Regions from separate parts of the Clostridium malenominatum genome, predicted to be linked through region 1. Evidence: riboswitches for the same ligand, from Rfam matches in the RefSeq annotation. Region 1 holds a riboswitch; each other region holds the start of a gene.
What was found. A riboswitch is a leader RNA that binds a small molecule or an ion and turns the genes downstream of it on or off. The one in region 1 is predicted to bind thiamine pyrophosphate.
Positions count from the first base shown of each region.

Region 1 (10,763 bases):
TCTACATATCATTTATTTGATATATAGAGACGTTTTTTTAATATATTTAAATTTATGGAATATAATATAAGAAAGGGGGAATTTTTCATGAAAACATTAGAAAGTGCTAAAAAATATTATGACTGGATGGTGGACATCAGAAGAGATCTACATATGCATCCAGAACCTTCCTTTAGCGAGTTTAGAACTTCTAAAAGGATAAGGGAAGAACTTGAAAAAATGGGTCTAGAAGTTTCAAGCCCTTGTGAAACAGGCGTACTTGGAATACTTAGAGGAAAAGAGGAAGGGAAAGTTGTTGCGCTGAGAGCGGATATAGATGGCCTATCCGTAAATGAAGAAACGGGACTAGCTTATACATCTAAAACGCCAGGAATGATGCATGCTTGTGGCCATGACGCACATATTGCAATGCTCCTTGGGGCTACAAAAATTTTATTAGAAATGAAAGATGAAATAAAGGGTACTGTAAAGTTTATATTTCAACCAGCTGAGGAAATAGTAAGTGGAGCTAAAAAGATGATTGAAGGTGGGGTGTTAGAAAATCCTAAGGTAGATATGACCTTTGGAATGCATATATGGTCAGATGTACCAGTAGGCAAGGTTAGTATTCAACCAGGCCCTATGATGGCGGCAGTAGATTTTTGGAAACTAACAATAAAAGGTAGATCCTGTCATGGTTCTTCTCCTTGGCAAGGAGTAGATGCCATTACTTGTATGAACGCTATTTTAAATGGGTTTCATACCATAGTTACTAGACAAAATGACATAAGAAATCCTATAGTTATCAATGTAGGAACAATAAATGCAGGGGAAAGATTTAATGTATTACCTGGAAAGGCTGAATTAGGCGGATGCAATAGATCCTTTACGCAGGAAAGCAGGGAAGCTATGGCAAAATGGATGGAAACTATGATTAAAAGTACCTGTGAAGCTTATGGATGTGAATATGAATTTAATTATGATTTTATGTGCAGTCCAACTATTAACGATGAAAATATTGTTAAGCTTGTGAAAGAAACTGTATCTAAATTGATTGGAGAAGAAAATCTTATCCCCATGGCAAAGGTTATGGGTTCAGAGGATTTTTCAGAGTATGCCCAAAGGGTACCAGGGGCCCTAATGTTCTTGGGTGGACGCAACGAAGAAAAAAACTGCTGTTACTCCCATCATTCAAATTTCTTTGATATAGATGAAGATGCTATGCCAATTGGTGCGGCAACCTATGCACAAGTAGCACTAGATTATTTAAAATAAAGCTTGTAAACAAGTTTTTGACAAATATAAATTTAGATGATAAAATGTTAAAGAATAGAATATAGAAACAGGGGAGCTTGTGTTGCAGGCTGAGAGGAAACAAATAAGTTTCGACCCTTTAACCTGATTTGGATAATGCCAACGTAGGGAAAGAGATTTATGTTAATTACTTAATGTTAATTAATGGGATATACTGCGTGGTATATCCCATTTTATTTTGCCAAAAGCACGAAAGGATGTAATAAACTATGGAAAAAAAGTTATCAAACTTTAGTCAATTCTTATTATGGTTCGGGGCAGCAGTTTCAATAGCTGAAATTCTTACAGGTGCACTTATTGCGCCATTAGGGCTTAAGAGAGGTATAATTGCTATTTTTATTGGACATATAATCGGGGGGATTATTTTTTATGCTGCTGGATTTATTGGAGCAAAAAGTAAACTTTCGGCAATAGAATCGACTCGTATTTCTTTTGGGAAATATGGCTCTTATCTCTTTTCAATATTAAATATTATGCAGCTACTTGGATGGACAGCTGTAATGATAATTAATGGATCAAAAGCATTTGATGTTGGAACAAAATATATAATGAATTTTCAAAATGAAATTTTATGGTGCATATTGATTGCGATATTAATTGCTATATGGATCATAGTTGGTGTTTCAAATTTATCTAAAATTAATATAGTTGCTGTAGGGGCATTATTTGTTTTTACTATGATTCTTGGAATCACTGTGTTTGGGACAGGATCTGGAGAGTATATGGGTACGGATATGATGACTTTTGGCGCAGCTGTAGAATTAAGCGCTATAATGCCTTTATCTTGGCTTCCGTTAATATCTGATTACACACGAAACTTAAAAAATGAAAAATCAGGTACGTTAGTAAGTGCACTAGGGTATTTTATAGGAAGTACATTTATGTATATTATTGGCTTAGGTGCATCGCTTTTTGCAGGAACTTCAGATATCACAGAGATTTTACTTTTAGCAGGACTTGGCTTTGTAGCATTAATAATAGTTCTTTTTTCAACTGTTACAACAACTTTTCTAGATGTATATTCAGCTGGAGTAAGCTTTGTAAATATAAATAATAAAGTAAGTGAAAAAATTGCGGCTTTAGTTGTTTGTTTCTTAGGGATGCTTATGGCAATATTTATTCCTATTACTCAGTATGAAAACTTTTTATATTTGATAGGTTCTGTGTTTGCGCCTTTATTTGCAATACTCATTACAGATTACTTTATTTTAAACAACAAATCTGTAAATGAAAATAATAATATTAATATTAAAAACACAGTTATTTGGTTAATTGGTATAATAGGGTATAGAAAATTCATGCCATATAATTCACCCCTTGGAATAACTCTTCCCGTCATGTTAGGTATAAGTATTATTTGCATTTTAATAAATGGAGGAATGAAATTATGTTTAAAAAAATCTTAGAAAATGTTATTGCTAAAACTCCACTTGTGCACAATATTACTAATTATGTTACTGTAAATGATTGTGCAAATATAATATTGGCTTGCGGTGGCTCACCTATAATGGCTGACGACATTTCAGAGGTAGAAGAAATTACAAGCATCTGTAATAGCTTGGTAATTAATATAGGAACACTTAATGAAAGAACAATTAATGCTATGATAATAGCAGGTAAGAAGGCAAATTCATTAGGTCATCCTGTTATATTAGATCCTGTTGGTGCGGGGGCATCCTCATTGAGAACGGAAACAGTTTTTAGGCTAATAAAAGAAGTTAAATTTTCTGTTGTCCGTGGAAATATATCAGAAATTAAAGCTGTTTATTCAGGAACTTCCTCTACAAAAGGAGTTGATGCTAATATAGCAGATATTGTGACAGAAAAAAATATTGATGAAGTTGTAAGTTTTTCAAAGACTTTAAGTGAAAGAACTGGAGCGGTTATAGCAATAACTGGGGCATTGGATATAGTTACTGATTTAAATAAAACATATATAATAAAAAATGGACATTCAATGATGGGGAAAATTACAGGTGCTGGTTGTATGCTAACAAGTCTCATAGGTGCTTTTTGCGGTGCTAACTGTGATAACCTATTAGATGCTACGGCTGCCGCTGTATGTAGTATGGGAATTTGTGGTGAACTTGCATATAAAAAAGTCTTAAAAACAGAAGGAGGAACATCTTCTTTTAGAACAAGCTTAATAGATTATATGAGTAAGTTTAATTATGATGTATTAAAGGAGGAAATGAAAATTGAAAGTAGATAAAGAATCTATGCTACTATATGTAGTAACAGATAGAACATGGCTTGGACAAAACTCACTGTATTTACAGGTAGAGGAGACTTTAAAGGTAGGTGCAACCTTTATTCAGCTAAGAGAAAAATCTATGCCTTTAGATGAATTTATATCAGAAGGTAAAAAAATAAAGGAGATTGCAAAAGGTAATAATGTTCCTTTTGTGATAAATGATAATATTGATGTTGCCATTGCTTGCGATGCAGACGGTGTACATATAGGGCAAAGTGATATGAGTGCAAGGGATGTAAGAAAACTAATTGGAAAAGATAAGATATTAGGTGTGTCAGCACAAACAGTAGAACAAGCCATAAAAGCAGAGCAGGACGGCGCAGATTATATAGGTGTTGGAGCGGTGTTTAACACATCAACAAAAAAGGATGCTCATACCGTTTCTATGGATACATTAAAAGAAATTTGCAGATCAGTTAAGATTCCTGTTGTAGCTATTGGTGGAATTAATAAAGATAATATTTTGGAACTTACAGGCAGTGGGGTTCATGGGGTTGCTGTAATATCTGCCATATTTGCAGAAGAGGATATAAGTAAAGCTACCAGTGAACTTTTAGAATTATCAAGAAAAATGGTAAGCCTATGATTTCCTATGCTATATTTGATCTAGACGGCACACTTTTAGATTCTATGGAGATGTGGAGTAATGTGGGAAGGGAAGTTCTGAAAAGCCATGGCGTTACACCTCCAGATAACATAGATAATGTATTAAAGGTTATGAGTTTACAGCAATCATCGGAGTATCTTATTAAAGAATTTCACATAAGAAGAACACAGAATGAATTAATTTCTGAGATATGTAAAATGGTAGAGAATAAGTATAAACATGAGGTTACATTAAAACCTTTTGTTTTAGAATATCTGAAATATTTGAAATTTAATGATGTAAAAATGTGTATTGCCACAGCTTGTGAATATTCTTGTGCAGTATCCGCACTTAAAAGATTAAATGTATATGATTTTTTTGAGTTTATATTAACTAGTAGTGATGTAGGAATTTCTAAGGGAAGTCCAGAATTTTTCAATCTAGCTGGTCAGAAACTTGGGGCAAGGACAAAGGAAACTGTAGTTTTTGAGGATGCGCTCCATGCCATAGAAAGTGCAAAGAAGGCTGGATTTTATGTGGTAGGGGTGCATGATAAAACCGCTGAAGATGACAGAGAGAACATTAAAAAAATTTGTGATTATTATATAAGTTCTTTTAAAGAAATGAGGGAAATAAAATGAAAAAAGTATTAAGTATAGCAGGTTCAGATTGTAGTGGAGGGGCTGGAATTCAAGCTGATATAAAAACTATTACTGCCCATAAGATGTATGCTATGAGTGTTATTACCGCATTAACTGCTCAAAATACAACAGGAGTATATGGCGTTTCTGAAGTTACTCCAGAATTTGTTGGAAATCAAATAGATTGTGTTATGAAGGATATATTTCCAGATAGTATTAAGATAGGAATGGTGTCTTCTGCTAAAATTATAGATATTATAGCTGAAAAGCTAATCCAATATAAAGCCAAAAACATAGTAGTGGACCCTGTTATGATTTCCACCAGTGGAAGTAGACTTTTAAACGATGATGCTATGGATGCCCTTATTACAAAGCTTATACCTCTTGCTACAATTATCACTCCAAACATATATGAAGCAGAATGTTTATGTGGATTTGAAATAAAAAGTAAGGAAGATATGGAAAAAGCGGCACTGAAAATTTCAGAAAGCTATAAGGGAAATATTTTAGTAAAAGGGGGACACCTTTCAGAGTGTAGCGATGATCTACTTTATAATAATGGGAAATTTACTTGGTATCCTTCTCCGAGAGTAGACAATCCTAATACCCATGGAACAGGATGCACTCTCTCCTCTGCTATTGCTTGCAACCTTGACAAAGAAGAGGATGTAGAACTGAGCGTAGAAAAAGCTAAAGATTATATAAGTGGAGCAATAAAAGCAAATCTTGATTTAGGAAGAGGAAGAGGTCCTCTTAATCATTGTTATAAGTAAGAAAGAGTAGGTTTAAAAGCCTGCTCTTTTCTACTTATATTAAAAATTTCTAAATGTAACATAAACATATTCAATGTATCATGTATGTTACGATATAAAGTGTTACAAAATTCTAAAAATTCTATATAAAAAACTCCTCAATATAACAATAGTATGATAAACATTCAATTGGCATGGTAATTGCTTTGATAATAGGTACAACTAATTATTTTAATGAGGAGGTTTATCATGGAATTAGGTAACAAAAAAACTGGAATCATGTTAGTTATTACAATGTTATGGGTATTGATTACTCTGTGTGCATGGAAAGGGCAATGGTTTATAAGCTTAATTGCTAGTGTAATATTAATGCTTCTTTACATGATGCTTGGTTCAGCGAGAAATGGAAAATTAGACATGAAGTTTTTTGTAACAACATTGCTTTCTTGGTCAATTTTATGGGTTGTGGGATTTTTCTTATCAAAATATTATGCAGATATCTTTGCAGGGAAAATGCCGAACTTTACAATTTTAGGATTCCACCCTTCCTTTGCATTTACAGTATTGACATATTGGATAGGTGGTATGCTGACTTTAACATTGGGATTAACAGCATTTGGTGACCATTGGTTATCAGATGAGGATTGGAGCAAATTTAAAAATAAAATTCAAGTTTTAAATTCTGCAAAGGAGGAATGTTAAATGTCAACGAGCGTTAAATATCTAATTGTAGGTTTTTCATTTGCAATGATAGTGGTTTCTTTTATAATCGGATGGGCTTCTAGGGAAAAAGCTTCAGATCCTCAATCCTTCTTTGGTGGAACAGCTCTTTTTGGTCCCGTGGTAGTTAGCTTATCTACTTTAGCAGCAGTAGGGAGTGCCTTTGCTATAGTAGGGGTACCCGGTACTATTTATTCCTTTGGAAATACTATGACTTTATGGATGTTATCTTCTTCGGCATTTTCTATGGCTTATATTGCTATAGGTAAAAAAATTAGAGCCATGGCGGAAGTTGCTCCAATTGCAACTCTAGGAGATATATCAGATTTGAGATATAATGGTCATAATGGAATAAAAATCACTCTCTCAATAATATTATTCATAGGATCAATAGCTTATTTAGCATCACAAATTAGTGCATGTTCAGCTCTATTTGCTCACCTTCTAGGCTGGAAACCAATGTTTGCTGGGTTCTTTATATTTGGAATACTTACGGCCTACACAGCTATGAGTGGTGAAGTGGGAGGGGTATTAACTCAAGCATTTCAAGGTTTAATAATGGTACTAGCTGGTATAATAATGATATTTGCATTTTTCTCAATTACAGGTGGTTTTAAAGAAGTAGTAGAAGTAGTATCAAATGTTGGAAAAGTAACTGGTACAGTAAATGGTAAAGAAGTAGTAAAGCAATTTATGCCTGAAGCCATGAACGCTTGGGGAACACTACCAGGTTCTATAGCTTTAACTTGGATGTTTATACCTATATTAGGAACTATGGGGCAACCTCAAGTTTTGACAAGAATGTATGCATTAAAAAACCCAAAAGATATGCCAAAGTTAGGTTTATATGCTGCACTTGGTCACATGGTGGTAGGATTCTTTGCTGTAGCTATGGGTTATGCTGCACTATATTTGGTAGGAAAGGGTTTAATACCTCCATTAACCAATGGTGATAATTCAATATTTGCTGTAGCTGATTATGTTGGTGTGTATGCACAATTATTTGTATATGCAGCAGTGTTAGCAGCGTCTATGTCTACCGCAAGTATGTTTTTAACTTTATCTGCTACTATAATTTCAAGAGATATACCAAATGCTTTAGGTAAGAAAATTGAACCTAAAAAACAAATGGCACTGTCAAGAGTTGCAACATTTATTATTGGAATATTATCTATAATATTTGCTTTAACTAGTGGTGAAGCAGTTGCTATACTTGGAACTTTTGGTTGGGGAACATTGATGTCTGCTACATTCCCAGTGTTTATAACAGGATTGCTTTGGAAGAGAGCTAGTAGTCAAGGAGTATATGCTGGGTTAATAACTGCATTGGTATTAAATATACTTTCCTTATATTTAAATAGTACTGGTTTTAAATGGCCAGGTGGTCTGCCATGGTACGTTAACGTAATAACAGCTGCTATGCTTGTAACTTTCGTAGTTTCACTATTTACCAATGGAGCTACGGGAGCTGAATTGGATAAGAGAGTGGAGGCAGTAATTGAATTATAAGGAGGAAAATATTATGAAGGTTATCGGAATTTGTGGAAGTCCAAGAATAGGCAATACAGAGTTTTATATTAACTTAGTATTGGATGATTTAAAGGAAAATGGTTTTGAAGTAGAATTAATTAGACTACGAGACAAAAACATAAATCAATGTGAAGGATGTTATAAATGTATAGAAAATAAAAGATGTGTCATTGAAGATGACTTTCATGAAATTTTTGATAAAATGGCTAAGGCACATGGGATAATTGTTGGATCTCCTGTGTATAACGGCTCTATAACTCCAAGATTAAAGGCACTATTAGATAGAGCTGGTTTCTCAGGGCGTTGGGTAAGCAATAATTTAAAAACAGAGGACGGAAAATACCAATGGGGACAGATGTTATTTTCTAACAAGGTATTTGCTCCTGTCACCGTAGCAAGAAAAACAGGACAAACATTTGCCTTAGCACAGTTAACCCTTTGGGCTACAGTTAATGATTTTATAATAACGGGATCTAATTATTGGACAGTAGGGACAGCTGGAACTTCTGGAAGGGTAAATGCTAATGAAGATAGTGAAGGTATAAGTATAATGAAGCATTTAGCTCATAATATGAATCATGTTATTACAAAATTAAATGATTAAATAATTAAAATAGAGTAGACGTTACGTCCACTCTATTTTAATTAGGAAGTATTATTACGGTGCAGTGTTTTATATCAAGTAAATTCTCTTCAATGTTTTTATGGACAGTTTCTGCAATTTTATGTCCTTCTTCTATGGAAATATTTTTATCTACAGAAATACCTACATCTGCATATATTTTATTTCCAAATATCCTAGTCTTAAGACTTTTTATTTCTTTAACGCCATGTATACTTCTAGTAATGGAATGAATTTGTTCTATGATTTCATTGCTAGCCCTATGGTCAACTAGTTCATTTACTGCCTTTAGATAATATTCTACTCCTACTTTAACAATGATTATACATACCACAATAGCTGCTAGTGGGTCAAATATTTTAAAGCCTCTTCGGGCGAAAAAAATTCCTATAAAAGTTCCTATAGAAGAAATTGCATCTGAACGATGGTGCCATGCATCTGCTTCCATGGAAGTGCTTTTGATTTTTTTAGCTATAATTATTGTATACCAATATAAAGATTCTTTTACTATTATTGATGCTAATGCAGCCATTAAAGCTATTTTACCTGGGACTATGAGGCTACCTTTTATTAAATCATTTATTCCTTTGTATCCTATGGAAAGTCCTGTAGATATTAATAAGAAACTAATAATTTTAGTGAATACAGATTCAAACTTTTCATGACCATAGGGGTGGTCCTCGTCAGCTTCTTTATTTGAAACTTTTAATCCTATTATTACTACTATAGTGGTAGCTATATCTGCTAAACTATGAACAGTATCTGCAAGCATTGCAGTACTTTTACCAAGTATTGCTCCAGTCAGTTTAAATAAGGATAATAATATATTAATTATTATAGAGTTCCAAGATGCCTTAGTTCCTATTTTTACGTTATCCATTCTAATACCTCTCAATTGATAATATAGTTAATATTATAATATGATGAATATATATAATGGATACAGTGACATTTATTTTCAATTGATAAAGAATGTCGTTTGGTATTTAAATTCTTAAGTAAATTTTAAGAATTTAGTAATATTATAGCAAGATATATTCTTTATAATAATATATATGAAGTCTAACTAAGGGGGAATATATAATGACAAATTTACTAATATTTCTCTTCTGTACTTTAATTGCTACGGTTACAATTGAATGCTTCATAGGAGATATATATTTTAAAGATGGGTATAGAAGAGGATACTATAGAATACTTAAAAGTATTTATAATATATTAATTATTATTTTTATATTTCTTCACAGACATTATATAGTAGCTGTAAAGGGATTGGGAGGAATATTATTATTAGGTTGTACTTTGATTCTTTTAATTAATATCTTTTATATTACTGAGAGTACGAAAAGATTAAGAGAAAAAAATCTATTGTAAAATAATTAATAACGGATTAAGGGATTTTGTGTAACAAAGTCCCTTTTGTATTATGCAAAATATGGTACAATTTACATAGGGATTAATTATTTATGGAGGGAAAAAATGAAGGATGTGAAGGAGAAAGTTATTTATTGCTTGCTTGGATTTTCAATATTATTAAATATTTACACTATAAATTTAATTAGTAACTTTAAAGTTACAATAGCTAATGAATTATATAGATTAAATGCAGATGTTAATAGGGTAAATAACAGAATAAGTAGTATTGACAGCTCTTTTTCTGGAATTAGAGCTAAAGTTGATAAGTATATTACAAAAGAAGAGATGGGTAAAGATTTTATGTCTGTAGCTGAATTAGCGGAATACCTAGATATTAATAGAAACGTAGTTTATATAATGATGGAAAATAAAGAGCTAGATATGCCTTATGTTAAAATTGATTCTGAATATAGATTTAGTAAGGCAGCTATAGGTAAGTGGTTATCTACGAGAAAAATCATTGATAATTATAAATAGTAAGTGTATCATTAACAAAAGATTATATGAAAAAGGCTGATGATTATGAGTAAAGAATTTAAAGTTTCTGTTAGAAACTTAGTTGAATTTATAATGAGATCTGGTGATATAGATTCCACCTTTGTAGGAGGGGGGAGAGCTTTAGAAGGAACCAGGATACACCAAAAGATACAAAAGAATAAAGGTGAAAATTATAGAGCAGAGGTTTCTTTAAAATATACCTTTAACTATGAGGATGTAATTCTATCCGTTGAAGGAAGAGCAGATGGAATTATTGAAGAAGATGGCATGGTTATTATTGATGAAATAAAAAGCACCACCAGAGATTTAGAAAAGATAGAAGAAAATTATAATCCACTTCATATGGCTCAGGGGAAATGTTACGCGTATATATATGGAAGAGAAAATAATCTAGAGAAAATAGGTGTTCAACTCACCTATTGCAATGTAGAAACCAAGGAAATTAAAATCA
Region 1 covers NZ_BAAACF010000006.1:15,104-25,866, reverse strand. The annotation lists gene ABDZ69_RS14455 (M20 metallopeptidase family protein) at 88-1,254, shown strand; TPP riboswitch at 1,314-1,423, shown strand; gene cytX (putative hydroxymethylpyrimidine transporter CytX) at 1,503-2,699, shown strand; gene thiM (hydroxyethylthiazole kinase) at 2,681-3,505, shown strand; gene thiE (thiamine phosphate synthase) at 3,492-4,133, shown strand; gene ABDZ69_RS14435 (HAD family hydrolase) at 4,130-4,774, shown strand; gene thiD (bifunctional hydroxymethylpyrimidine kinase/phosphomethylpyrimidine kinase) at 4,771-5,547, shown strand; gene ABDZ69_RS14425 (hypothetical protein) at 5,776-6,228, shown strand; gene ABDZ69_RS14420 (sodium:solute symporter family transporter) at 6,229-7,755, shown strand; gene ABDZ69_RS14415 (flavodoxin family protein) at 7,769-8,380, shown strand; gene ABDZ69_RS14410 (cation diffusion facilitator family transporter) at 8,418-9,278, opposite strand; gene ABDZ69_RS14405 (hypothetical protein) at 9,482-9,772, shown strand; gene ABDZ69_RS14400 (helix-turn-helix domain-containing protein) at 9,878-10,291, shown strand; gene ABDZ69_RS14395 (ATP-dependent DNA helicase) at 10,331-10,763, shown strand, end outside.

Region 2 (10,763 bases), on a different contig from region 1:
TATTACTAATATCACATATTGCTACTGGGTAAGCTTTAGAAAGTTCTCTCATCTCATTAAAAGCTTTTTCTCCTCCACCTCCTCCATGGGTACAAAGAAATGTAACCTTTGAAAATTTTTCTTTATTTTCACTTATATATGTTCTAACTGCACTTGCCATAGTGCCTGCCCAAATTGGTGTAGCAATAATTACAATATCATATTCTTTGGCATCAAACTTTGATGAGTTGATTTTTGTATTTACTTTTTTAACTGCATCTAAACCTGATTTAATATATCCTACTACTCCATTCCTATTTTTATTTTCTATAAGTTCTTCTAAATCACCAGATAACTTTTTAGCTAATTCACTGGCAATTTTCTTTGTATTTCCTGACCTGCTGTAGTAAACTATTAATACTCTTTTCTCTCCCATTATGAACTCTCCCCACATTTTTTATATATATAATTATACTTTATAGTAAAAAAATAAGAAGTAATTTTTTTACTTTCTCTGTCATAGATGAGTTTACTATGTGTTATAATATATACTGCTATTACAAAAGAAAGAGGTTGATTATTATAGAAAAAAACTTGAATGAATATAAAATTAAAGAAAATGTAGCTTATGTAGCATTAAAGAAAAAAGACGGCTCAACTATTGATTGTAAAATAGACATTGATGACTTGCAAAATGTATTAGATAATGGTCTTTGGTTTGCAGAATGGCATAAAGATTTTAATAGTTATTTAGTTCAGCATTATATCAAGGGACCTAAGGGTAGAGAAAAGCAAACTCTACACTCATTTATTTTAAGTAGCCATTCTAAAGTTCCTATAAGACACATAAATGGGGATACCTTAGATAACAGAAAATCTAACATAGAAATATATGATAAAAATACCCCTAATGATTATAGAGAACTAGATAATAAAACCGTTGCTTTAATATTAAGAGATAATTATGGCAGAGAAAATGGTAAAACTATAGTTGATAAGGAAGACTTAAATAAAGTTATGAGCTTTGGTTATGCTTGGGTTCCTTATAAAATCGGAACAAAGCCTTACGCTGTAGCAAACACCCCTTTTGGAAGAATCTTTTTAAATAGATTTATCATGGATACTCCTGAGGACATGATTACTAACCATATAAATCTCAACACCTTAGATAATAGAAAAGCTAATTTAGAAAATATAAGTTTAGAGACAGAGGAAGAATAAAATACCCCTTGGTGGAAATTTCTTTAGTAGAACTTCTGCCAAGGGTTCTGATTTTCTTTACACTTTCTAAATATTATGAGTTAGCCAATATTAATTTTTCAACAGCCTCTTTTTCATTTTCTAAGAAAAATATATCCTTTCCTTTGTTACACTCATAAATAAAATCTTTCAAACTCTTGCTTGAATACACTGAAAAATCACCAACTATAGCAATTTTAACGCGATAATTAATGAACTTTTGTAATATTTCTCCTGCAAGTTGTGTTTTTAATTGAAAAAACTCTTCACAAATTGCGGATTTATTTAAAACTATACTGTTGCAACCCGCTTCAAAGCTTACTGTTGCAATAAAATCCAACGCTGACTGAAGATCAGTTATAATCATCTCGCTACTACTGACAATAGCAATCTCTATATCTTTTTGTTTTATGGTAGTTATTTTCATATTCGTCCTCCAATTTATTATTATTTCTGCTCAATTAGCACTGTAATTACATTTAACATGTTCTCTATAAATTTCACACTTCCCCAAAGAATTACTCTTAATCTTTTATACTTCTCATCATATTTTACATGAGTGGTTGATTTTCCTATTTCTTCATTCTTGCAGTTCGCTATAGCTATAATTGTATTTGATATTCTTAAATATTCATCCTTTTCGACTTCATTAATATCTATTACAGTTGATACATTTATTCGCTGTGATATAGCTGCCGCCTCTTCTGTTACAGTGGAGTACTCAATCTTTAACTCTTCCTCTACTTTTTCATTGCCCATTCTAACATTATTTTTTTCCATAAAGACGTTTAAATCATGTCTTGAAATTCTCCACTGCTTTCCAACTTTACTTGCTCCAAGTGTACCTTCATTTATAAATTTTCTTATAGTTTTATGATGCATGCCTAATAGTTCCGCGATTTGATCTATTGTATAAAACTTATTCTCCATAAAGTTCTATCCTTTCTTAATTGCTTTATTCCTAAAGTATAATAAACTTCTTTTCCTCCGTCAATCATTTTATTGCATTTTATTATAATTAATTATATTTCATTACCCTTTATTGATATTAGCTTGCAATGTTGTTAGGGAAATATTTAATCATTACTACTGGAGCAATTTTACTTAATTGAGCATATAGCCTTTCCTGTACTGTTGATATTACAATTTTAAAAAACAAAATAAAAAACTATTTACTTCCTTGTATAGTTGAGCTTAAGGCTGATATAATTAAAATAATAACGATATTTATGAAGGAGATGGGACAAGTGATGAATATAATTATGAAAAATATTGCTTATGGTTCAAAAGAATATGAAGATTCTGTTGATCTTAGAAATGAAGTCTTTCGTAAGCCTTGGGGCCTTGATATTAAAAATGATGATTTAAGCCCTGACAAGGACATGGATATGTACGGTGCCTTCTTAGAGGGTAAATTGATTGCTACAGTTTTCTTAACAGAAGATGATAAAGAAAAAGCTAGAATTAAAAATGTAGCTATATTAAAAGAATATAGAGGAACGGGACTGGGAAGATACTTAATGGACTTTATAGAAAACATTGCCATAGAAAGAGGATATACTAAAGCCGTCCTTATGGGTAGAGTTTCAGTGGAAGACTTCTATAAAAAGTTAGGATATAAGACTATTAGTGAGCCCCGTGATTATAAGACCATTCCTCATGTAGATATGATAAAAGATTTATAGTTCATAGAAAATCAGATATAAGACAGTTAATCTTATATCTGATTTTCTTTACTAAGTCTTTTTTACACTTTTGTTTTTAATGATAAATTAAGATTATCCTATTTTTATTATAATTTCTAAATATGAAATTTCGTGATTATAATCTTATTTTTTTCTGATAGTAAGCAATTCTTTGGTCCAATATAACTAATAGAAAAAACAAGTATAACCATAATCACTCCCAACGTTATAATTGAAATTACAGGTTTAATAAACCAAGAGAACAAAAATCCACACATACCCACTGCTAACATTATAACAAGCATTTTTTTCAAACGGCATATAGCAATTCTAGGGTCATATTTTCTCTGTTCATCCACATCCATTTGCCAATACCACTTTATCCACTTAGAGGATTTTTCAACATTTACTATTGAAAGAACTATATATATTGCCAATGAAGCAAAAGTAATTACAACAATACCTCTTTGAAATTTATCCATTTTCCCCACCTCACAGTTTGGGATTTATATCACTTTCATCTTTAATTATTCCTTTTTGATAAGGCGACTAATGTTCCAGCCAATGCAATCACTAAACCTACGACGAAAATCCAACTCAGTACAGACGGAATAGTCTTATTAAACAGCGCAAGAAGAATCATGATGACAAGTACTATAATCTCAATCATGATTCCAACCTTTGCTCCCTTGTTAATCTTCATAGTTTCTTTCTCTCCTCTCTATCTACGAGTAGTCAAATTACTATTTGTACCATTATCTATAAATAATTCATGTATCACATTATTTCACTGTTGCAATCTAAAGTAGAAATAATCTTTAATACTAAAATAGCGCTGCAAATTTTGCAACGCTATTCTTCTTTTACTCTTTATGAGAAATTTCAACTTCCTCAGACTCTAAGTCTTCTAAAGGTTCACTCTCTGGTTTTTTAACAGTCTCTTTATTACCAAGACTTCCTATTAATTCGGATATATTTAAGCCAGTTAAATCCTTTAACACTTCAAAACCATTAGCAGCTACATCTGTTACTATTTTTGATACCTTTGAAGCACCTTGCGTTCCTCCATTATCTATAATAGTAATTTTGTCCACTTGTTCCATAGGCTTAGCAACTGAACTCATAATTTCAGGTAATTTACTTACAATTAATTCCACTACTGCAGCTTCACCATATTTAGCCATAGCCTCTGCAATCTTATCTTTTGTTTCTGCTTCTGCAAGACCTTTAGCTTTAATGGTGTCTGCTTCTGCCATACCTTTTAACCTTATAGCCTCTGCTTCTGCTTGCGCTTCAATCTTCTTAGCTTCAGCCTCTGCAATAGCCTTAATTTTAATTGCCTCAGCCTCAGCTTCAGCCTCTTTAATAGCCTTAATCTTATCAGCTTCTGCATTTACCTCTGTTTCATATTTCCTTGCATCAGCAGGTTTTTTAATCTTAGCAATTAATTCTTTTTCAACAACTAAGGCATTTTTCTCAGCTAGTGCAGCATTTTGGTCTGCTACCTTACCATTATTCTCTATTTCCTGAAGCTTGTATGCAACGTCTGCATTAGCCTTTGCTTTATCTTGCTCTGCACGATAACCTTGTAATTTTATCTCTTTATCTCTTTCGCTTTCAGCAATTTCTGCCTCAGCATTTAGTTTCGCCTTTTGACCTTCTCTGTTGGCATTAGCGGTCTTAATGTCTGTATCTCTTTTTCTTTCTGCTGTAGCTACATCTGCATCAGACTTTGCTTGAGCAATTTGAGGAGTGGCACGACTTTCTAAGTATCCACCTTGAGTTGAAATTTTTAATATACTATAGGATATAAGAAGTAATCCCATAGAATCTAACTCTTTTCTTATATCATCTTCAATTCTTTCCTCAAAAGTAGCTCTATCTTCGTTGATTTGCTCAACAGTTAATGTAGAAATAATACCTCTTAATTTCCCCTCAAGTATCTGCTCTACAATATCTCTTATAACTTTAACAGTGTTAGTGGAATTTCCACTACAAAACTGCTCTACAGCTTTTAGTATACTATCAGTTTCATTTTCAACCTTTACTACTGCAGTACCAACAATATTAACAAAAATCCCTTGCTTTGAAGGCGCTTCATTAACATCTGTAGTCATGGATATGTTTTCTAAAGAAATAGAACAGGATGTTTCTAAGAAAGGTATCATTATACCTCCTCGACCTGATAAAACCCTCTTCTTTAATCCTGTAATAACCATAGCTTTATCCGCCGGAACCCTTTTCCAACAAACTATAATAATTAGAATCACAACAACTATAGGAAAAACAACATATAGTCCTTTACCTACAGTACCTAACATCTCACTTAACAATATAATCCCCCCTTGTTTTCACTCCATTAACATTATACCATAAAATTTCCAATTTGTTACCTTTTTAACCATCTACAGTAGTTTAATTATTTTTTCTTTCAATTTTAAAAGCTCCGGTGACAGCAGTCTTTCTAACTTACTATGCTGATGAAAACCCACAAACATTTCTGTCTTAATTTCAGCAGGCTTTGAAGACAACACATAAATTCTATCAGATAAAAACAAAGCTTCATCTATATCATGGGTTATTAAAAGTATGGTGTTGTTTAGTTTACTTTTCATTTCTAAAAGCCATTTTTGCATATTTCCCTTTGTGATGGAGTCTAGTGATGCAAAAGGTTCATCCAGTAGCATTATATCCTCTGAGGCCATAAGAGTTCTTAAAAAACTTGCCCTTTGCTTCATACCTCCGGAAAGCTCTGAAGGATATTTATCTTCATATCCTTCAAGACCTACTATAGGAAGGTATTTTCTAACCTTTTCTTCCCATATCTTCTTATCTACTCTCTTTAGTATTAAAGGAAGTGCCACATTTTCCATGATAGTTTTCCAAGGAAGTAGCAGATCCTTTTGTTGCATATACCCTATGGTTCCATTTACCTTAATCTCTCCTCCATCTTGAGGAATTAGTCCCGTAACTATATTAAACAAGGTACTTTTACCACAACCACTAGGTCCCAATATGGATACAAATTCACCTTTATTTATGTGAATTGAAATATCCTTTAAAACTTCCACATTACCATATTTTTTCTCTATTCTATTTAGTGTTATAAGAGGGTTCTCCTCTTCCTTATGGTAAGAAACTGTTGGTAAATGCATCATCAACCATTAACTCCTTATCTATCAATCCATTGTCCTTCATAAATTTAGCATAGTTGCTCCAAACCTCTGATTTCATTACTCCCCACTTTGCAGCATTTCCTGTATATTTAGGGGCTAAAAACTTTTGACTTTCCACTACAAGCTTTTCTTCCAGCTCCGGAGCATACTTTAAAAGTATTTTAGCACTTTCTTCTGGATTTTCAATAGCAAATTTATAACCTTTTTCTGTAGCTTTTAAGAACTTTTTAACCTTTTCAGGGTTTTCCTTAATTGTTTTATTTCCAGCAATAAGTATTGGAGTATAGTAATTTAAAGCAGGGTCTAAATCCTTAACTGCTATATAGTTTAATTCAACTCCTCTTAGCTTTGCTTCAATTCCTGTCCAACCTTCAAATATCCAAGCAATATCTATATTTTTTTCAGTAGCAGCAAAGAAATCATCGTTACCAATACTTACATTTCTAATCTTGGTATAATCTGCACCATTTTTGCTCATAACAGCCTTAAGTACTGCTTCTTCTGAAGGTGAACCCCATCCTCCATAAATTTTTCCTTCGAAATCTTTAACCTTAGCTATATTTTTGCTTTTTGGTGAAGCAAAACCTGAAGTGTTGTCTTGTATAATTGTAGCTATAGCTTTAATTGGTAGTGGGTCTTTACTTGTTAGTGCATAGGTTACATCCTCTTGATAACTAACTCCAAAGTCTCCTTGACCTGTTGCAATTAAAGTTGCGGATGACCCCTCTGAAGGTTGAATAATTTCTACATCTAATCCCTCTTCTTTAAAGTATCCTTTTTCTAGAGCTACATATAATCCTGTGTGATTTGTATTAGGTGTCCAATCAAGTATTACCTTTGTTTTTTCTAATTCTGTTTTCCCCTTATCCTCACTTTTTTGTGTAGCGCAACCTGAAAAGGCTAATACCACTGTACTTACAATGCTTATTAATGATAATATTTTCTTTCTTCTCATAATTTAAAACTCCTCTCTTTTACTTCCAATGAATTAACTTATTTCCTATTAAATCAATTAAATAAATTATTAATATGCTAACTAAAATAATTACTAATATTGAAGCAAATACCTTATCTAATGCATAGGCATTTTTAGCCCTTACCATGTAAACTCCAATACCCTTGTCCCCTGCAAGCCATTCGCCAACTACTGCAGACATAATCATGTAGGTTCCTGCAATTTTTACTCCCGATAATAAATTTACCATGGCATAAGGTAGTTTTAGATGACAAAAGACTTGTAGCTTTGAAGCTTTCATTGTTTTAAATAGCCTTAAATAATCTTCATCTATCTTATCAAGACCGTCTATTAAACTTATTACTATGGGGAAAAAGCACACCATAATTACCATAACTATTTTAGGCAAAGTGCCAAAACCAAACCATATTATAAATAAAGGCGCTATGGCAATGGTTGGAATAGTTTGTGATATAACCAGTATTGGATAGAAGGACTTTTTAATAATTTGAAAACTATCCATTAAAATAGCAAGTATAAAGGCAAATACTAATGATAATCCAAACCCTACAAAGGCCTCATATAAAGTTACCTTTGTGTGGGTTATAATTAAATTAAAATCGCCCTTTAAAGCTTCTACTATATCCGTAGGCGATGGAACAATATAGTTTGGAACTTTATTTACTTCCACTATAATCTGCCAAAGTAAAGTTATGAGTAGTATAGTGCCTATAGGATATAACTTACTATCTATATTTGTAGATTTTTTCATCCATAGTTACCCCTTCACTTTTGTAGTCAATCTTTACTACAGAGCAAACCCTTGCTGCTCCTTCTTCTACACATATTTCCTGTGCCCTTTTAACAATTTGTAGTAAAGTGTCTAGCTCACCCTCCATAGTTGTCTCCATAGGTCCAACTTCGTATTTTACTCCCATAGAAGCTATATATTCTATAACCTTATCCACTACCGGATAAATTTTTTCCTCTGGAACGCTTGGTATAACTTGAATACTTAAATTAACATTAGCCATATGTTTCACCTTCTTTCTTCATTTTAAATATTAATTAATGTTTTTAAATTATCTTCTATAGCTTTTTTAACTTCCTTTTCAGGAAGGTTTTTTATTGTTGAAATTTTATTGACTATATTTTTAATGTAGCTTGGATAACCATATTCTCCATTTACCCATTCTAGGGCAGTGGGACCATCTGTTTCCGTTAAAATCCTATCTATAGGAATTGTTTTCACTATTTCCTCCGTAAGTTTTGAATACCCAATATCTACACTAATAGTAAAATAGCATCCATATTCTATGAATTTTGATATTAAGTCCACGGGGCCACTGTACCAGTGGATTATTGGCGTTCTTAAATTGTACTGTTTTATTAAATCTAGTATTTCTCTTTCAGCACCCTTAGTATGTAAATTTGTTACTTTATTATACTCCCTAGCTTTTTCTAAAAAATATTTCAACACCTTTAATTGATTAGGATATCTTTCTCTTTCTAGAACCCAATGAAAATCAAGGCCAATCTCCCCGATTATAGGAGTTTCCTTTATATATTTTTCAAACCTGTCCAAATCCTTATAATTATTATGAGCTCTCCAAGGGTGAACTCCAAAGCATGGAATTATAATTTGATTGTCTTTGCTAAGGCTTCTTGCAAATAAATAACTTTCCTCATCCATAGAACAAGCTAAAGTTATAATATGATTTTCTCTTATATCCTTTAAAGCTTCATTTAATTTATCTCCATAAAGTTCTAAATGGTTATGAGCATCAACATACATTTATACATCTCCTCTGAGCATATTAAAAAATAAAAAGCACTGCTATAAAACAGTGCTTAGGTATACCTTTTAATTATGTTCGCTTTCCTACGTCGGTTTTATCCGCATCAGGTTCGAAGGGTTAAAGTTTTAAACTTCTCTCAGCCATAAGGCACCCCCAGCACTAGATATTAAATTTAAAATTAAAATCTTTCTAAGTTATTGTATCACTAATAGGTTATAAAATAAAGGTATTTTTAATTTTATTAACTAATATATTATTTAATAGCTCCTTGTATTTCATCCGCCATCATATTAGTCGAGTTAAAGCCACCTACAGATACATACCAAATATGAGAATTAAGATATATAATTTTATTATTCTTATAGGCTGATGTAGTCTTAATTAAATCATTTTCCAAAACCTGTTTAGCAGTAGTGTTATTACCTACAACAGCACCTCTATCTATAACAAATATATAATCTGGATTCTTTTCTACTACATATTCAAAGGAAACATTTTGTCCATGAGTAGATGTTTTTATATTCTTATCGGCAGGAGTAAATCCAAATCCCTTGTGTATAATACCAAACCTTGAGTCTTCCCCATAGGCACTTAATGATCCTTCATTCACCATAAGAATTAACGCATTTTTTCCACTGGATTCTATATCTTCTTTTAGCATTTTAATATTATCATGAGTTTTTTTAAGTTCTTTATCTACAAACGCTTCTTTATCAAATATTTTGCCCAGTACTCTCATATTACTATTAAATGAATCAATGTAGTTTTCATTGCTTATAGTAAGATAAACAGTTGGAGAAATCTTTTTAAATTCCTCATATAATTTAGCTTGTCTTGCAGAAATAATAACTAAATCAGGCTTAAGTTCATTTATTTTTTCAAAATTCGGCTCCTGTAAAGTTCCTACATTAATATATTTATCATCCTTATATTTTTCAAGATGAGAAGGAATGTTTGATTTTGGTAGCGCAATTACGTCTATACCTATTTTATCAAGGGAATCTAATATACCATAGTCAAAAACCACTACTTTTTTAGGATTCTTATTTAATATAGTTTCTCCTAGTTCATGGGTAATGGTAAGTTCTCCACTCCCCTTATTGGAATTACTCTCTTTAAACTTTACTAACCCAAAGGCTGAAATAGCTGCTATTATTAAAATTGTTATCATCATACTTACTTTTTTATTCATTTTTTACCACCTCTATATTTTTTAATTAATTGTAATAAACACATATTTTATTGTTATCTATGTTTTTTATTTCAAAGTCCATGTTATATATTTTCTCTAGTACTGGCTTGTCAATAATTTCATCAGCATCACCATGGCTTATTAGTTTTCCGTCCTTTAAGGCTACTATATAATCTGAATAGCAGGATGCAAAATTAATATCATGTATAACTAAGATAATGGTCTTTCCAAGATCATCTACTAGGGATCTTAAAATTTTCATAATCTGGACTGAATGCTTCATATCCAAATTGTTAAGAGGCTCATCTAAAAGAATATAATCTGTATTTTGAGCAATAACCATTGCAATATAAGCCCTTTGCCTTTGTCCACCACTTAATTGATCAAGATATTTATTTTCTATATCTGAAAGCTTCATGTATTCTATGGCTTCATCTATATATTTTAAATCCTCTTTAGTAAGCTTCCCTTGAGAATAAGGGAACCTTCCAAAGCTCACCAGTTCTCTAATAGTTAATCTTATGTTTATGTGATTTGATTGCTTTAATATAGATAATTTTTTTGCTAAATTATCATTGTCCCAGTTAGAAACCTCCTTACCATCAATAAAAATTTCTCCTCCATCTCTTTTAACTAGGCGACTTATCATGGATAATAAAGTACTCTTTCCCGCTCCATTAGGACCAATAAAAGAAGTAATTTTCCCATCTAATATTTTCATAGATACATTATCTACAA
Region 2 covers NZ_BAAACF010000001.1:1,083,411-1,094,173, reverse strand. The annotation lists gene ABDZ69_RS05505 (flavodoxin family protein) at 1-415, opposite strand, end outside; gene ABDZ69_RS05500 (hypothetical protein) at 574-1,200, shown strand; gene ABDZ69_RS05495 (DUF4180 domain-containing protein) at 1,274-1,645, opposite strand; gene ABDZ69_RS05490 (helix-turn-helix domain-containing protein) at 1,666-2,148, opposite strand; gene ABDZ69_RS05485 (GNAT family N-acetyltransferase) at 2,469-2,903, shown strand; gene ABDZ69_RS05480 (hypothetical protein) at 3,020-3,385, opposite strand; gene ABDZ69_RS05475 (hypothetical protein) at 3,427-3,606, opposite strand; gene ABDZ69_RS05470 (flotillin family protein) at 3,767-5,236, opposite strand; gene ABDZ69_RS05465 (ABC transporter ATP-binding protein) at 5,309-6,061, opposite strand; gene ABDZ69_RS05460 (ABC transporter substrate-binding protein) at 6,030-7,034, opposite strand; gene ABDZ69_RS05455 (ABC transporter permease) at 7,054-7,806, opposite strand; gene ABDZ69_RS05450 (thiamine-binding protein) at 7,781-8,068, opposite strand; gene ABDZ69_RS05445 (TatD family hydrolase) at 8,092-8,829, opposite strand; TPP riboswitch at 8,897-8,998, opposite strand; gene ABDZ69_RS05440 (siderophore ABC transporter substrate-binding protein) at 9,087-10,025, opposite strand; gene ABDZ69_RS05435 (iron ABC transporter ATP-binding protein) at 10,051-10,763, opposite strand, start outside.
Region 2: it holds a riboswitch for thiamine pyrophosphate, as region 1 does, so the genes downstream of both, ABDZ69_RS05445 (TatD family hydrolase) here and cytX (putative hydroxymethylpyrimidine transporter CytX) in region 1, are expected to answer to the same signal.

Region 3 (10,763 bases), on a different contig from region 1:
TAAAGATTTTTTCCATAGAAGATATTAAAGCCATAGATTATAAATTTAAAGGTAGTAACTTTGTAGAAAAAACCATAGGAGTAAGGAGTGTATGTGAACCTTCTGTAGAATTACAAGGAGGAACCTTGCTCATAAGGAAGTTGAAATTGAATGGAATGACGGTGGCCGTTGGGATTTACTAAAAAACTAAAGAAAGGTGGATTATTTTGGGAAAACTATATGTAGTAGGAATTGGTCCTGGAGGATTTGAACATATGACCTTCAAGGCAAAAAAAGCAATTGAAGAAAGCGATGTTATTGTAGGATATACAAAATACATAGATTTTATTGAACCTTTAATAAAAGATAAAGAAGTTTTATCAACAGGAATGAAGAGTGAAGTGGAAAGAGCTGAAAAAGCTTTAGAACTTGCTAAAGATAAAGTAGTTTCAATAATAAGTACAGGAGATGCTGGAATTTATGGTATGGCTGGACTTATATTAGAGCTTAAAAAGGATGAAGAGGTGGAAGTAATTCCAGGAATAACGGCATCTTCTTCAGCGGCATCAATACTAGGATCTCCTTTAATGCATGATAATTGCAATATAAGCTTAAGTGATTTAATGACTCCTTATGATTTAATAAAAAAGAGAGTGGAACTTGCTACCCAAGGGGATTTTATAATTTCACTATACAACCCTAGAAGTCATGGAAGACCTCACTATTTAAAAGAGTGTATAGATATTATAAAGAAATATAGAAAAGGGGATACTCCAATAGGAGTAGTAAAAAATGCTCTAAGAGATGGGCAAGAAGTTACCCTTACCACATTAGAAAACTTTGATGACACCATAGTAGACATGTTTTCTATAGTTATAATAGGAAACAGTGGAAGTTATATAAAGGATGGTATGTTTATTACTCCGAGAGGATATAAACTATAAAAATCTGGAGGATTTTATGATTGCATTAATTAGTGGTACTTCAGAAGGAAGAAAAATATTGGAGATGCTAAATGAGTATACAGATGATATTTTCATTTCCACAGCTACTGAATATGGTGGAGAGCTTTTAAAGGACTATAAATATAAAGTATTAAATACCACACCATTAAATATAGAAAGTATGATGGAGGTTTTCACCAAACATAATATAGATAAAGTAATTGATGCTACTCATCCCTACGCTACAGAAGTAAGCAAGAATCTTATGGAGGTATGCCAGAGGATATCTATAGAATATATAAGATATGAAAGAGAAAGTGTAGTAGATAAATTTTTAAACTGTGACAAAGTAGTGTTAGTGGAAGATTATAGTGAGCTTTATGAGAAACTTTCTTCTATAGAAGGAAATATTTTAAACACCACCGGTAGTAGAAACTTACCTAAGTTACTATCCTTAGGGATAAACAATAGGATGATTCATAGGGTGTTGCCTTCACTAAAGGTTATGGAAGAATGTTATGATTTAGGAATAAATCTTGAAGATATAGTAGCTATGAAGGGGCCAGTTAACTACGAATTAAATAGAGCTTTTATTAAAAATTATAATGCAAAAGCTATTATAATGAAGGATAGTGGAACTGAGGGTGGAACAGAGGAGAAAATTTCAGCGGCCCTAGATGAAGGAATATATGTATTTGTTATATATAGAAAAGAAATTAACTATCATAGAGTGTATAAAAATAAAGAAGAATTGATTAAATATATAATAAATAACTAAGCAAGGAGTTGTTTAATAAAAATGTGCGGCAATGGTTTATAGATAGGCTATTTAGATTTATTAATAGTTATACAAACATTAGGAGGAATATCATATGAAAACAAAAAATCTAGTATTAACTGCTTTATTTATAGCCTTATCTTTTGTAGGAGCAAATGTAAAAGTAATGGGAACAATAGCCTTTGATTCCATGCCAGCATTTTTAGGGTCATTATTATTAGGACCAGTTTACGGAGGAATAATAGGAGCTATGGGTCACTTTTTAACAGCTCTAACTAGTGGCTTCCCTTTATCCTTACCAGTTCATTTAATTACCATGGGTGGCATGGCTGTTACCATGATAGCCTTTGGATTAGTTTATAAGTTCTTGAATAGGAGTAATAATTTATTAGCGATAATATTATCAACTATAGTAGGTGTTGCAATCAATGGTCCTTTAACACTATTAGTTTTAACGCCATTATTATTACCTGTAATGGGAAAAGTGGGAATATTAGGCTTTCTTCCTATATTATCCTTAATAGCAGGTATAAATGCATTAGTAGCTTTAGTAGTTTATAAATTATTACCGAGGAGTTTGAAGAATTATGAAAATAGATAAAGTAAGGGATTTAACCCTTGTAGACATAGAAAAAAATAAAACCATGGTTATTGCTTGCGATAGCTCTGGAAGTATAGGAATGAAAGAAGGGGATGTTTTTAAGGTTCCTACAGCAATTGTAGGAAAGTTTGCTTTAAGAGTAGCCCTAATGGAAGTGTTAGCTTCAGGAGCAGAGGTTATTTCCATAACTAATGCAGTATGTAACGAGATGGAGCCAACGGGAAGAGAGATAATAAAGGGAATAGAAGAAGAATTACACCAAGCAGGGATTAGCTCTGTAGCCTTAAATGGTAGCACTGAAGAAAACTTTAAGACTAGTTCTACAGGGATAGGAATAACAGTAGTGGGTATTGCTAACAATTCCTTAAGAGTAAACAATGTAAAAGAAGAAGCCATGGTTGTGTCTATTGGAATTCCTAAAGTTGGAGGGGAAATAAACTTAAACAAAAAGGATGAAGACATAGCGGATTATTCAGATTTATATAAGCTTTTAGCTCATAATGAAGTTTATGAAATTGTGCCTGTTGGATCAAAAGGAGTACTTTATGAAGGGGAACTTTTAGCTAAAAATAATGACATGGAATTAACTTTAGTAGAAGATATCTATATTGACTTACATAAAACCTGTGGACCAGCAACGGTATTGATAGCTGCTTTAAGTGAGGATGCTTATGAAGAATTAAAACTTATGAAGAGAATGAAATTAATAGGAAAACTAAAATTGAAAGGGTGAAATATGTGACTAAAAAAGGTATATTGGTAGTGAGCTTTGGAACAAGCTACCCAGAAACTAGAAAGGTTACAATTGAAGCTATAGAAAATAGAGTTAGAGATGAATTTACAGAATACGAAGTAAGAAGAGCTTTTACTTCAGGAATGATAATAAATAAATTAAAAAAGAGAGATAATATATTTATTGACAACACAGAGGAAGCTTTAGAGAGAATGATTAATGATGGTTTTGAAGAGGTTTATGTTCAAACCTTACATATAATACCTGGAGAAGAGTATGATGATATAAAGCTTGCGGTTCACAAGAAAAGAAAATCTTTTAAAAAATTAGTTCTTGGAAGACCGTTACTTTATAGAGAAAAGGACTACCATGAAGTGGTAGAAGCTCTTAAAAATCAAATTCCTCAAAGAGAGGATAATCATGCTGTAGTCTTTATGGGACATGGAAGTACTCATCCTGCTAATGCTTGTTATTCTCAGCTACAATATATAATTAATGATGAAGGTTTAGAAAATGTTATTATAGCCAATGTAGAAGGATTCCCAGAGTTAGACGTTATATTGCCTAACCTAAAAGAAAAAGGCATAAAAGAGATAACATTAATGCCTCTTATGTTAGTAGCTGGAGACCATGCTATAAACGATATGGCAGGAGAAGAAGAGGATTCATGGAAAAGTATTCTTGAAGAAGAAGGTTATAAAGTAAACATATATCTTCGCGGACTTGGAGAAAATAAAGCAATACAGGATAAATTTATAAACCACTTAGAAGACTCCATCGAGGGCAACCCATTAAGGGCAGAATAATATTGTAATAGAAAATAAATGAATTTTGTGATATAATCGTTTACGAGTAGCGAAAGAATAAAATTTTTCGAAAGAAGGGATTTTTTATGGACAATAAGGGATATATACAGGTTTATACCGGTAACGGCAAGGGAAAAACTACTGCATCTCTAGGTTTATCCTTAAGAGCAGTTTGTGCAGGAAAAAAAGTATTCTTCGGACAATTTACAAAGGGAATGAAATATAGCGAACTTGAAGCTGTAAAGATTTTACCAAATTTTGAAATGGAACAGTTTGGTAGAAACTCTTTTATATTTGGAAAGCCAACAAAAGCGGATATTGAAGAAGCAAGAAAAGGCTTAAAAAGAGCGGAAGAAGTTTTAACTTCTGGAGAGTATGATGTAGTAGTATTTGATGAAATAAACATAGCTTTATTTTATGAATTATTTACAGTACAAGAAGTTTTAGAACTTTTAGATAAAAAACCAGAAAAGACAGAAGTAATTTTAACAGGAAGATATGCTGCACCAGAAATAATTGAAAGAGCAGATTTAGTTACTGAAATGAGAGAAATTAAACACTACTATACTCAAGGAGTGCCTGCTCGTAAAGGAATAGAAAGCTAGAGGATTAAATAATGAAGGATAAACAGAGAATAGCAACTTTTTTATTTGGGATAATAACTTTTTTAACTATAATAGCAAAAAGTTATCCACCACAGTCAAATGTAAGGCTTATACTTACTATTGGTAGCATACTGCTAGCTATTCCATTCTTATATATATTTGTAAAAGAAAAAATGCATACAAATAGACTTAATTTATTTGTTGGGATACTTGTGGTATTTCAAATAATAAATATTATCTATTATACTTACGTGTTGGTTAAATAAATAATAACATATTGACTTTGTCTTAAATTTTGAGACAAAGTCTTTGTGTTCTAGTGGATTATTAGAAAGGGGAGAAACTTATATGGATTATATGAAGGTTTATGAAGAATGGTTAAATAATGACTACTTTGACGAAGAAACTAGGGAAGAATTAAGAGGTTTAAAGGGAAATACCAAGGAAATAGAAGATAGATTTTATAGAAGTCTAGAGTTTGGAACAGCAGGATTAAGGGGTAAGATTGCTGCTGGAACAAATAGAATGAATAAGTACATAATAGCTCAGGTTACACAAGGGCTTGCTAATTTTATAGTGGAGAATGGCAAAGAAGCCATGAATAGAGGAGTTGCTATAGCCTACGATTGCAGACATTATTCAGATTTATTTGCTAAAACTGCAGCTTTAGTATTAGCAGCTAATGGAATAAAGGCGTATTTATTTGAAGGACTAAGACCTACTCCAGAGCTTTCCTATACGGTGAGAAGGTTAAATACCATATCTGGAATAGTTGTAACAGCTAGCCACAATCCAAGAGATTATAATGGATATAAGGTTTACTGGGAAGATGGAGCTCAAATTTTGTCAAGCATTGCTAATCCTATTACAGAAAATATAAATAATATTAAGGATTTTAATGAAATAAAACTGATTTCTGAAGAGGAAGCAAAGGCTAAAGGTCTTTTGGTGATCCTTGGAAAAGAAATAGATGATGAATATATAGAAAAGGTAAAGAGCTTAAGCTTAAGAGAAGATATAGATAAAGATATTAATATAGTTTATACTCCTTTAAACGGAACGGGAAATGTTCCTGTGAGAAGGGTGCTTAGTGAAAGAGGTTTCAAAAATATTTATGTGGTGCCAGAGCAGGAAAATCCAGATCCAGACTTTACTACTGTAGGATATCCAAATCCAGAGGATGTGAAGGCTTTTAAATATGCTGAATCTTTAGGAAAGAAAGTTAATGCTGAACTTTTAATAGCAACAGACCCTGATTGTGATAGATTGGCCATAATGGTTAAAGATAATAATGGTGAATATCTAGCTTTTAACGGAAACCAAACAGGGGCAATTTTAATTAAATACATAGTAGAAGGTATGAAGGATACAGGAAATCTTCCTAAAAATCCATTCATAGTTAAATCTGTTGTTACTGGGGACTTAGGTAAGGCTATAGCTGCAAAGTATGGTGTGGAAACCTATGATGCTCTAACTGGATTCAAAAACATTTGTGGCAAGGCAAATGAATTAGAAAGAGATAGTAAAGGTAAATTCATCTTTGGATATGAAGAAAGTATAGGATATGTAGCAGGAGACTTTGTTAAGGATAAGGATGGGGTAATATCCTCCATGCTACTTTGTGAAGCTGCAGCTTACTATAAAAGCATAGGAAAAACTTTAATAGATGTGCTAAATGAAGTTTATGAAGAGTTTGGATACTATAGAGAAAATTTAATATCCTTAGTTTTAGAGGGAATTGAAGGACAGGGAAGAATAGCTAGAATGATGAAAGTATATAGAGAAGAGTTCCCAAAAGTTTTAGGAGATGCTAAATTAACTAAATATGTAGATTTAGAAATAGGAAAGGTATGGGATTTGGTATCAGGAGAAGAAAAAGATAGTGATATACCAAAATCTGACGTACTAAAGTTCTACTTAGATGACGGTTCCTGGTATGCAGTTAGACCATCAGGAACTGAGCCAAAGATAAAGATTTATATGTATTCTAAAGGAAAAACTTTAGAGGAAAGCCAAAATAAGTTGAAAGTAATGGAAGAAGTTATAATGGGAAAATTACATTCAGTTCAGTAAGTAAAAATTTATTGTACTTAGTAAATCTGTATGATACAATTTAAAAAAGGGGAGCTTGCATTGCAGGCTGAGAGGAAGTTTGGCTTCGACCCATAACCTGATTCGGATAATGCCGACGTAGGTGAATATTTAGTTTATACTGTTTATTTATGAATTTTGTGAGTATAAATGGGATATGCCTTATGCGGTGTATCCCATTTTTTATTGCTTTGAGGAATTAATATCCTTGGTAGACGAAGGGGGAGCGCCCTGCGACTACGTAGCACCAAGACAACTAAATAGCGAGGGAGCTTGTGTTTCAAGCTGAGAGGAAGCTTTTAAGTTTCGACCGACCAGTATGGCTTATGCTATATAGGAAATTGCTATTTAGTTACGTTAAAAACACGCCTCTTTGATGGTATTTATTTCCTATATGGTATATTCCATAAATAAGTACTATTAGGGAGGTAATTTGTTATGGAAAAAAGATCTAAATTATTAAGAAAACTTATGTTAGCAATGATGGTGGCAATGGGAGTAGTAATCTCACCTATTCTTCGTATTGAAGGAATGTGCCCTATGGCTCATTTTATTAACATATTATGTTCTGTTCTCCTTGGTCCATGGTATTCATTGCTTTGCGCTACATTGATTGGTGTGATAAGAATGTTTTTCATGGGAATTCCACCGCTAGCACTAACAGGAGCAGTTTTTGGCGCCATTTTGTCAGGGGTTTTTTACAGAGCATCTAAGGGTAAGTTGATTTGTGCTGTTATAGGTGAGGTTATAGGAACTGGTATTGTTGGAGCAATCCTTTCCTATCCTGTAATGACATTTATCTGGGGCAGAACAGGGCTTACATGGATGTTCTATGTTCCTTCTTTTATTAGCGGAACACTAATTGGAGGAATCATTGCATTTGTTTTTCTCATAGCGTTACGCAAGACAGGTATGCTTGCAAAAATTCAAATAAGTTTGGGGGCAAAAGTTTATGATAAATCAGAAGCTGACAACAAACAACCTATTGCAAATAAGACAGAGTGTTAAGTGGGAAAAACCGCTTATCCATTGTATTACAAATCATATTTCAATAAATGATTGCGCAAATATGGTTCTAGCTGTGGGTGCAAAACCTATTATGGCTGAACATCCCGACGAGGTTTCGGAAATTACTGCCTCATCTAAAGCGCTTGGAGTAAACCTTGGAAATATAACGGACAATAGAATGAAGTCTATGATGATTTCAGGCAAAACAGCCCTTGAAAAAAATATTCCCTCTGTAATTGACATTGTAGGGGTAGGTTGTAGTGGACTTCGTCTTGATTATGCAAAGAAATTCCTTTATGAATGTCATCCAAGCGTTATTAAGGGAAATATGTCCGAAATGAAAGCAATCTGTGGTATAAAAAGTAATGCAGAGGGAATTGACGTTGGGGCATGCGATGTTGTTACAGAGGATAACTCTGATGAAAGCATAGCAATGCTAAAGGAGCTTTCTTTAAAAACAGGTGCTGTTATTGCTGCAACAGGAGTAGTAGATATAATAACAAACGGTACTGATACATATTTGATAAAAAACGGGTGTGAAATGCTTTCAATGATAACTGGGACAGGATGTATGGTGAATGCTCTTATAGCAAGCTATATTTCTTCTGGAAATATACTAGGCGGTACTGTATTAGCGATAGCCCTTATGGGAATATGCGGTGAACTTTCTGCCCATGTTAAGGGAAGTGGAAGTTTCAAAATTGAGCTTATAGATAATATGTTCAGTATTTCTGATTATATGATAGAAGAAAAAATTCGAATAAGTTAAAATGAAAAGAGAGGATAAAAAATGAAACTTGATATGACTCTTTATTTAGTAACTGACAGTACTAATCTTGAAGAAGAGGTGTTTCTTTCAAAGGTTGAACAAGCCTGCAAAGGTGGAGTAACGCTACTACAGTTAAGAGAAAAAGAAAGAAGTGGCTATGACTATCTTAATCTTGCAATTAAGGTTAAGGAAATTACAGATAAGTATGATATTCCATTGATAATTGATGACAGAATAGATGTTGCAATGGCTTCAGGAGCAGCAGGAGTTCATGTTGGACAAAGTGATATACCTGTTTCAGTTGCAAGAAAACTAATGGGTAAGGATAAAATTATTGGCGCAACGGCAAAAACTGTTACCCAAGCTGAAAAGGCTGCGGCGGAGGGCGCTGATTACCTAGGGGTCGGGGCAATTTATCCTACAACAACAAAGGTAGCTACAATTATTACGAAGGTTTCCACACTGAATGATATCTGTAATACTGTAGATATCCCCGTCGTAGCAATAGGGGGACTAAATAAGGATAACTGTGATATTTTGAAAGATAGTCCTATTGATGGAATTGCAGTGGTCTCTGCTATAATGAAAAGTGAAAATCCTGAAAAAGCTGCAGCTGAATTAAAGTCAAAGATTATTTCTGTGAAATGTAATAGTTAATTATAAAATAAAGTAAGGATACTTTAAGTTGAAAAGATATCCTTACTTTATTTCGTTTTATTCAAGTTAAAAAGAGCTGATATTAACCTTTTTTAATGCTGAAACTAGTGTACTTATACAAGCATTAACATCTTCAGCAGTTGATTTTTCACTACCAATTTCCACAATGAGAGAGTTTTTAGCCAAGTCCTGATTAAAATAATTAATTCCTTTATTAAAGAGGTATATATCTGCTTTTACTTTTCCTATCTCATTAATTTCTTTCATAAGGGAATCAGCAAAACTTTTGTTACTCTCATAATTAGGACTGTTTTTAGAAAGAACAAGGAGAATGCTACGGTTATTTGTTTTTGAATCATTGCTAACCTGTCTATGAATATCTAATAATACAGATTTATCGTAATTTGAGGCTTTGTTTTTTATGGTTTCCCGTGAGTTAGGGTACGATTCTAAGTAAGATGAAGGAGGACTAACCTCTATAAAATTACTATTTAATCCTTCTTTTTTTAGGTTGTTACTAATAATTTTTCCTACATCAATAACATTTTTACCAAAATTATATTCTTCATCTACATGAGTATTATATATAACTATAGGAGTTTGACTTACTTTATCTTCCACTGATAAATTTACAGCATCATTTGATGGAGCTGTTTTCTTTTTTAGTTCTGAATAAGAAAAACCTAATGCTGTGCAACATAATGTAACGAAGGTCAATGCAATAATTATTTTCTTTTTCATAGTATTCATTTTAATTACTTCCTTCCATTGATTTATATTTCTATTATTAGCCAATGGTGCCAATTATATAACTGATTAAGAGGAGAGAAATGTGAATAAAGTGTTAAGTACATATGAATTTATAGAAGAACTCTTAAATTTTAAAATAATTGGAGTTATAATATAAATATGATTTTTAAGTAAAGAGAAGAGTGACGAGGAGAGAACAACATGGAAAACATAGGGTTAATACTAGAAGGCGGAGGAATGAGGGGGTTATATACAGCAGGAGTATTAGATTTTTTTATGGAAAAAAATCTATATTTCCCGTATACCATAGGGGTTTCTATGGGGGCTTGCAATGGTTGTTCGTATATATCAAAACAAATAGGAAGAAGTAAGGATATTAATGTAGGATATATAAGGGATCCAAGATATATTGGTTATAGAAATTTTTTAAAGTGCAAAAGCATATTTGGACTAGATTTTATGTATAATCAGATACCAAATAAATTAAATATCTTTGATTATGACACCTTTTTTAATTCTAAGGAAAAGTTTGTAGTGGTTGCTACAGATTGTGTAACTGGGGAGCCTGTTTATTTTAATAAAAGTAGAGAAGAAGATATTTTAACTATAATTAAAGCTTCAGCAAGTCTTCCTTTTATAGCGCCTATAGTTAAGTATAAGGAGAAATTTTTGCTAGATGGAGGTATAGCGGATTCTATACCAATTAAAAAATCTATTGAAGATGGCAATGAAAAAAATGTAATAATATTAACCAGACCAAAGGAATATAGAAAGACACCTTTCAAACATAAAGGTTTAGTTAAAAAAGTATATTCTGGGTACGATAATTTAATTGAAGCTATTTTAAATAGATATAAGAATTACAATGAAACCTTAGACTACATAGAAAAATTAGAAGAAGAAGGAAAGGTATTTGTTATAAGACCAGAAGGCAACATAAAAGTAGGTAGAATAGAAAGAAATAAAGAAAAGCTAGAAGCTTTATACAATATGGGATATAATGATATAGAAAAAAATTATTCACAATTATTAAATTGGATAA
Region 3 covers NZ_BAAACF010000012.1:129,476-140,238, reverse strand. The annotation lists gene cbiG (cobalt-precorrin 5A hydrolase) at 1-182, shown strand, start outside; gene cobJ (precorrin-3B C(17)-methyltransferase) at 207-923, shown strand; gene ABDZ69_RS16395 (cobalt-precorrin-6A reductase) at 940-1,701, shown strand; gene ABDZ69_RS16390 (ECF transporter S component) at 1,796-2,302, shown strand; gene ABDZ69_RS16385 (AIR synthase related protein) at 2,289-3,035, shown strand; gene ABDZ69_RS16380 (sirohydrochlorin cobaltochelatase) at 3,041-3,841, shown strand; gene cobO (cob(I)yrinic acid a,c-diamide adenosyltransferase) at 3,928-4,446, shown strand; gene ABDZ69_RS16370 (hypothetical protein) at 4,458-4,712, shown strand; gene ABDZ69_RS16365 (phospho-sugar mutase) at 4,795-6,519, shown strand; TPP riboswitch at 6,557-6,662, shown strand; gene thiW (energy coupling factor transporter S component ThiW) at 6,976-7,545, shown strand; gene thiM (hydroxyethylthiazole kinase) at 7,523-8,314, shown strand; gene thiE (thiamine phosphate synthase) at 8,336-8,971, shown strand; gene ABDZ69_RS16345 (stage II sporulation protein P) at 9,038-9,721, opposite strand; gene ABDZ69_RS16340 (patatin-like phospholipase family protein) at 9,923-10,763, shown strand, end outside.
Region 3: it holds a riboswitch for thiamine pyrophosphate, as region 1 does, so the genes downstream of both, thiW (energy coupling factor transporter S component ThiW) here and cytX (putative hydroxymethylpyrimidine transporter CytX) in region 1, are expected to answer to the same signal.